Regions from separate parts of the Lactococcus sp. EKM203L genome, predicted to be linked through region 1. Evidence: riboswitches for the same ligand, from Rfam matches in the RefSeq annotation. Region 1 holds a riboswitch; the other holds the start of a gene.
What was found. A riboswitch is a leader RNA that binds a small molecule or an ion and turns the genes downstream of it on or off. The one in region 1 is predicted to bind fluoride.

Region 1 (3,420 bases):
CAAAATCCGAAAGCTCTTGAAGCAGTCTGGGACTTTGCCTACGATCGTATTGGATATCTTGGAACAAATGCACCAATTGACCACTGCTATGCTTGTGGCTTTGAAGGAGATTTTGCGGCAACGGAACGTGGATTTAAATGTCCACAATGTGGCAATGATGATCCTAAAACCTGTGACGTTGTCAAAAGAACTTGTGGATATCTTGGAAATCCGCAAGCACGTCCAATGGTTCATGGTCGTCACAAAGAAATTTCATCACGTGTAAAACATATGAATGGTTCTGTCGGAGCTTTGAACGATGGAAATTTGATTGATTCAGTCGAAGTTGACGAAGCGAAATCAAAATATTTTGCGGAGAAATAAGTATGAACAATCCAAAACCAGGAGAATGGAGAGCTGATGAACTCTCACAAAATTATATTGCAGATTATAAACCCTTCAATTTCGTTGATGGTGAAGGGGTGCGCTGCTCACTTTATGTGAGTGGCTGTATGTTTCATTGTGAGGGCTGCTATAATCAAGCCACTTGGTCATTTCGTTATGGAACGCCCTATACCAAAGAGCTTGAAGATAAAATTATGGCTGACCTTGCTCAGCCTTATGTCCAAGGACTGACGCTTCTTGGTGGGGAACCTTTCTTGAATACGACATTTTTGATTCCTTTGCTCAAACGGATTCGTCGTGAGTTACCGGATAAAGATATTTGGTCATGGACAGGTTATACATGGGAAGAGATGCTACTTGAAACAGATGACAAATTAGAAATGCTTGATTTGTTAGATATTTTAGTTGACGGTCGTTTTGAATTATCAAAGAAAAACTTAATGCTCCAATTCCGTGGGTCATCAAATCAGCGGATTATCGATGTACCAAAATCTCGAAAACAAGGACAAGTTGTCATTTGGGAAAAACTCAATGATGGTGAAAAAACTTTTGAACAAATTCATAAAGAAAAATTAATTTAAAAGTTACTGATGGACATTTGAGTATATCCGTAAGCGCTAAAGTGCCAACGGCTATCTTCTGACAGAAATTCTGTCACTAAAAATAAGCACTGACAAATGCGTCAGCGCTTATTTTTTAAATAATTTTGTAAAATCAGGTTCGTCGTCAGTAATTTTGAAATCTTTTAGCGCCGATTTTAGAGGGAGATGTTTCTTTTTTCCTTTTAAATAATTTTGACTTTCTTTGCTTTGGGCACTTTCGGCTAAAGAATTTTGCTTTTGTATAACTCTATTTTCAATTTTTCTTTTGCTTTTCTTATTTTGGTCGATGCTTTCAAAAGATTCATCTGGAAAAGTTTGAGAAAGTTGCTTGATAATGGTTTCTAAACCAAAGTTACTACTAATCCAAAAGGGTGTATCGGTTGCTTTACAAGCTTCTTTAGCAAATTGAACTGAATGATGAGCCACATTTCGGTTTCTCATAACGACGAAATCAGCTTTGGCAACAAGTTGGTCAATCTCAAATCGATTAGGTTTTTTCTTATCAAAACCAAGAAAAGAAACGCCAACTTTTGCCAAGCCCTCTCTAAAATCATGCCAATATTTAACTTCACATAGAACAAGTAGTGTTTTCATGTCATTCCTTACTGATGCTCTGTCTTTACTGACAGGAGCGAATTATAGTGATTATAACACAATTTTGCTTAATGATAAATGTATTTTTTTAAATATAAGTTTCAAAAATTTGACCTCATAAAAATAAAGTGGTAAATTAATAGTAGATGGGTATGGTGCACACCCGAAACCGTTTCAAGAAATAGCTTGAATCTAATGGCGCCTACAAAGCAAAGTCTTTTTTTGCCTTGTAGTCTGCCATTTTTTCTTTGACTTACAAGGCATTAAAGGCAAAGAAAAGGAGATTTATTATGACAGTCACAATCGAAAACATCCACGCAAGAGAAATTTTTGATTCTAGAGGAAATCCAACCGTTGAGGTAGATGTTAGATTAACAGATGGAACATTAGGACGCGCAGCAGTACCCTCAGGAGCATCAACTGGAGACCGTGAAGCAGTTGAATTAAGAGATGGTGGAGACCGCCTTCAAGGGAAAGGCGTTTCTAAAGCCGTCGCAAATGTCAATGGCGAAATTTATGAAGCCTTGAAAGGACAATCACCATTTAATCAAGCAAAATTAGATCATTTGATGATTGAGCTTGACGGGACAAAAAATAAATCTCGTTTAGGGGCTAATGCAATTTTAGGGGTTTCAATGGCCATTTCTCGTGCGGCAGCGAATAGTGAAAAAATTCCACTCTATCGCTATCTTGGTGGAGTTGATTTGGAACTTCCACAACCATTTTTTAATGTCATTAATGGTGGAGTACATGCCGATTCAGGAATTGACGTTCAAGAATTTTTGATTACACCAGTCAAACGGGACAGCTTTCGCGATGGTTTAGAAAAAATTGCAAATATCTACCATACTCTGAAGAAAATTTTAGCTGACAAAGGGCTAGAAACAGCCGTAGGCGATGAAGGTGGCTTTGCCCCTAAACTTGGTTCTACTGAAAATGCAATAGCTACACTTTATCAAGCAATTGAAAGTGCAGGATATGTTCCTGGTGAAGAAATTGCGATTGCCATTGACCCAGCTTCAAGCGAATTTTATGATGATAAAGAAAAAGTTTATCGTTTTGAAGGGCAAAAATTGACTTCTAAAGAACTATTGACTTACTATGAAAATTTAGTTGAAAAATATCCAGCACTTATTTCTATTGAAGATGGATTTTCTGAACATGACTGGGAGGGCTTTGCAGCTCAAACGAAAGCTCAAGGTCAAAAAATTCAATTAGTAGGTGATGATATTTTTGTGACAAATCCTAAAATTTTCAAAGAAGGAATTAAAAAAGGTGTAGCAAATGCTATTTTGATTAAACTTAATCAAATCGGAACAGTAACTGAAGCGATTGAAGCCATTAGTTTAGCGAGAAAAGCAGGCTATAAGACAATGATTTCTCATCGTTCAGGTGAAACAGTTGATAGCTACATTGCCGATTTTGCGGTAGCCATGCATGCTGGCCAAATAAAAACAGGTTCAATGGCTCGAAGTGAACGGGTTGAAAAATATAATCAATTCTTGCGAATTGAAGAAGAATTAGGAAAAGATGTAGCTCTTGCTAGTTTTCCAGAATAGATAAAAATAAAAAAACATTAATTTTTATAATTAATGTTTTTTTATTTTTAAGAATGTGAATTTATAAAGGAGAAGAGGGGATTCGAACCCCCGATACGCTTGTGACGTATACACACTTTCCAGGCGTGCTCCTTCGGCCACTCGGACACTTCTCCGATTACTTTAATATTATAACAAAATCCCTTCTCGTTTAGCAATGACTTTTGAATGTTTTGTTTTGGCGATAAAGAATGTCATTTTTAGTAGAAATATAAAACTAAATGCTTAAAAGTGTCTAAAAT
Region 2 (3,420 bases), on a different contig from region 1:
GCTCTTGCGTCTGAAAATAAATGGCAAGTTACTTTGCATAAAGATTTATTAGAAGAAGTAAATAATATTGTTGAATATCCAACTGCCTTTGTTGGTTCATTTGATCCTAAATATCTTTCTGTTCCAGCAGAAGTTTTAGTGACATCAATGCGTGATAATCAACGTTATTTTGAAGTTTATAACCAAGAAGGTCAACTCGCACCAAACTTTATCTCTGTCCGTAATGGGAACGCTGAAAATATTGAAAATGTAGTGCTTGGAAATGAAAAAGTTTTGGTTGCTCGTCTTGAAGATGCAGAGTTTTTCTGGAAAGAAGATCAAAAACTTAAAATTGAAGATTTGGTCGCTAAACTTGCTAAAGTAACTTTCCATGCTAAAATTGGTTCAATTACTGAACACATGGCGCGAACAAAAGAAATAGCCGCTAAGTTAGCTGATATTGCTGGTTTGACAGATGAAGAAAAAAGAGACGTTGCTCGTAGTGCTGAAATTTATAAATTTGACCTTTTGACAGGAATGGTTGGAGAATTTGATGAATTACAAGGGGTAATGGGTGAAAAATATGCGCTTTTAGCTGGTGAAAATGCAAATGTTTCTGCAGCAATTCGTGAACATTATATGCCAACTTCAGCCGAGGGAGAATTGCCTGAAACAAAAGTTGGTTCTGTGCTTGCAGCAGCTGACAAAATTGATTCAGTCCTCTCTTTCTTTAATGTTGGTTTAATTCCTTCTGGTTCAAATGACCCTTATGCTCTACGTCGAGCAGTACAAGGCTTGATTCGTATTATTGAAAAAATGAATTGGCATTTCGATTTATCTTTATTTATCGACCAATTTGAAGGTGAAAATCATCTTGAAATTTTGGATTTCGTCAAAGCACGTATTCAAAAACTCTTGCTTGAAAAACTCGATCGTCATGATATTGTTGAAGCGGCAATTAATAGTTCAAGCTTTGATATTACAAACATGATGGAATCGGCTTTTGTCATTGATGGGCACAAACTTCACGAACCTTTTAAACCAGCAATTGAAAATGTTTCGCGTTCAATTAATTTGGTTAAAAAAGCAAAAGATATTAAAGAAATAAATCCAACACTTTTTGAAGAAGATGCAGAAGAAGCTCTTTATAACGTTGTTATTTCTCTTCAAAATCAATGGACTTATATGCCTGGTGAAGAAAAATTCAGAGCAATTGTTCATTCACTTGCACCTGCAATTGAAACTTTCTTTGAAAGTGTAATGGTAATGGCTGAAGATTTATCAGTTCGTGATAATCGTATTGCGTTGTTGTCAGAAGTTGTTGCATTAACAAGTGTTATGGCTGATTTTTCTTTGATTAATACAAAATAAAATTGATAGATTTACTGACAGAAAGTTTATTTATGACTCTAAAAAGCTGTCAGTAAAATTTGAGTTCTGTCAGTAATTTTAACAATATTCATGAAGAAAGGAACTAAGAAATGGCAATTACAAATGAACAAGTAGAACGTATTAATGAATTAGCGCGTAAGAAGAAAGCAGAAGGATTATCAGAAGCTGAGCTTGAAGAACAAGCCCTTTTACGTCGTGCTTATCTCGATAGTGTTAAAGCAAATTTCCGCTCACAAGTTGAAACCATCAAAGTTATTGATGAAAAAACAGGAGAAGATGTTACTCCGGATAAACTTAAAGAAATTCAACGTAAGAATGGGATGCGCGACTGAGCTTTTTCTTGCAAATATTTCATAAAATGTTAAAATAAATATTAATAAATGATGGGTATGGTGCACACCCGAAACCGCTTTAAGAATAAAATCTTAAAACTAATGGCGCCTACAAACAAAAGGCTATCTCCAAGTAGTCTTGTTTGTAGCGCCTTTTGTTTTGTAAAATATTATAAAGTGAGTTAAACTCACAAACAAGGAGTTTCAAAAATGAATTTTTTTAAAGTAGGAATTTCAAGAAGCGCAATTTTATATGTCTTCTTAGCTGTAATTATTGGGAGCTTAATTGGTATTGTTGATGCTATATTTGGTCGAGGGCTTATCTATATTACTGAATTTAGAGACAGTCATGCCCTATATTTAATTCCATTTTTAACCTTAGCCGGTCTCTTAATCGTTTATATTTATAAGAATTTTGGTAAAGACAGCCAAAAAGGAATGGGCCTAATTTTTGAAGCGGGGAATCATGGGCGAGAAGATATTCCAAAACGTCTTGTTCCGCTGATTGTTTTCTCGACTTGGCTTTCTCATTTGTTTGGTGCCAGTGTTGGTCGTGAAGGAGTTGCAGTTCAAATTGGTGGTGTGATTGGACATGCGATTGGTAAAAAACTCTCAGCAAAAGAAGCTAAAAAAATACTTTTGATTACTGGTATGGCTGCTGGTTTTGCAGGGCTCTTTCAAACGCCAATCGCGGCAAGTTTCTTTGCTATTGAAATTTTAATGTTGGGTAAAATTGAGTATAGAGCTTTAATCCCAGCTTTGGTTGGTTCATATGTTGCAAGTTGGACTTCAAGCAGTTTGGGATTAGAAAAATTTTCTTTCGCAATCAATACTAACATTCATATTGACCCTTTGGTTCTTTTAAAATTGGCTGTCATTGCCGTTTGTTTTGGACTTGTAGGAAGATTTTTTGCGGAATCTTTAGCTTTTATGAAAGCAACCGTCGCTAAAAGAATTGTTAATCCTTATTATAGAATTATTTTGATGGGAATTGTCATCTCAATTGGTTTACTTGTTATTCATTTGGACCGTTATGCTGGTCTTGGGACAAATTTGATTTCTTTAAGTTTTAATAGTGGACATATCAATGGATATGATTGGATATTAAAATTAATCTTTACGGTTTTATCAATTTCTGCTGGATTCCAAGGTGGGGAAGTCACACCACTCTTTGCTATTGGTTCAACATTGGGTGCAGCTTTGGCTATGCTCTTTGGTTTACCTGTCGAATTTGTGGCTGCTGCGGGTTATGTTTCAATTTTTTCAGCCGCAACAAACTCTTATTTTGGGCCAATTTTTATTGCTGCGGAGGTCTTTGGCTTTGGTTCGGTTCAATATATCCTACCAATTATGACAATTGCCTACGTTTTGAATGGAAATTCATCCATCTATGCGCAAGAAGTTCTAAATTTGGAAGTTTAAATAAAAAGATGACCTATCTGGGTCATCTTTTTTTATATAATTTTTCAGTTTTAATGTAATCAATAACGCTTTGAGGTAAGAAGTAAGTGGGTTCAATATTTTTGGCAAACATTTCCCTTAGCATTGTACTAGAAATTGGTAACAAGGGAGCATCAAGCCAAGTAACAGGATAAGGACTTTTGGAGATTGTATCCGTTCTTCTTAAGGCAATGAATGTCACAAGTTTTAGGAGTTCATCAATTTTGTACCATTTGGGAAGATATTCCACCATGTCGCTACCAATAATGAAATAATA

Region 2: it holds a riboswitch for fluoride, as region 1 does, so the genes downstream of both, HFD15_RS06135 (voltage-gated chloride channel family protein) here and eno (phosphopyruvate hydratase) in region 1, are expected to answer to the same signal.

Annotation. Positions count from the first base shown of each region.
Region 1 is NZ_JAALEQ010000002.1:217,227-220,646, reverse strand. It holds gene nrdD (anaerobic ribonucleoside-triphosphate reductase) at 1-363, shown strand, start outside; gene nrdG (anaerobic ribonucleoside-triphosphate reductase activating protein) at 360-965, shown strand; gene HFD15_RS04300 (DUF2325 domain-containing protein) at 1,074-1,580, opposite strand; fluoride riboswitch at 1,720-1,792, shown strand; gene eno (phosphopyruvate hydratase) at 1,871-3,139, shown strand; tRNA gene HFD15_RS04290 (tRNA-Ser) at 3,207-3,294, opposite strand.
Region 2 is NZ_JAALEQ010000003.1:75,777-79,196, reverse strand. It holds gene glyS (glycine--tRNA ligase subunit beta) at 1-1,350, shown strand, start outside; gene HFD15_RS06140 (DUF896 domain-containing protein) at 1,461-1,703, shown strand; fluoride riboswitch at 1,748-1,822, shown strand; gene HFD15_RS06135 (voltage-gated chloride channel family protein) at 1,914-3,125, shown strand; gene HFD15_RS06130 (nicotinate-nucleotide adenylyltransferase) at 3,148-3,420, opposite strand, start outside.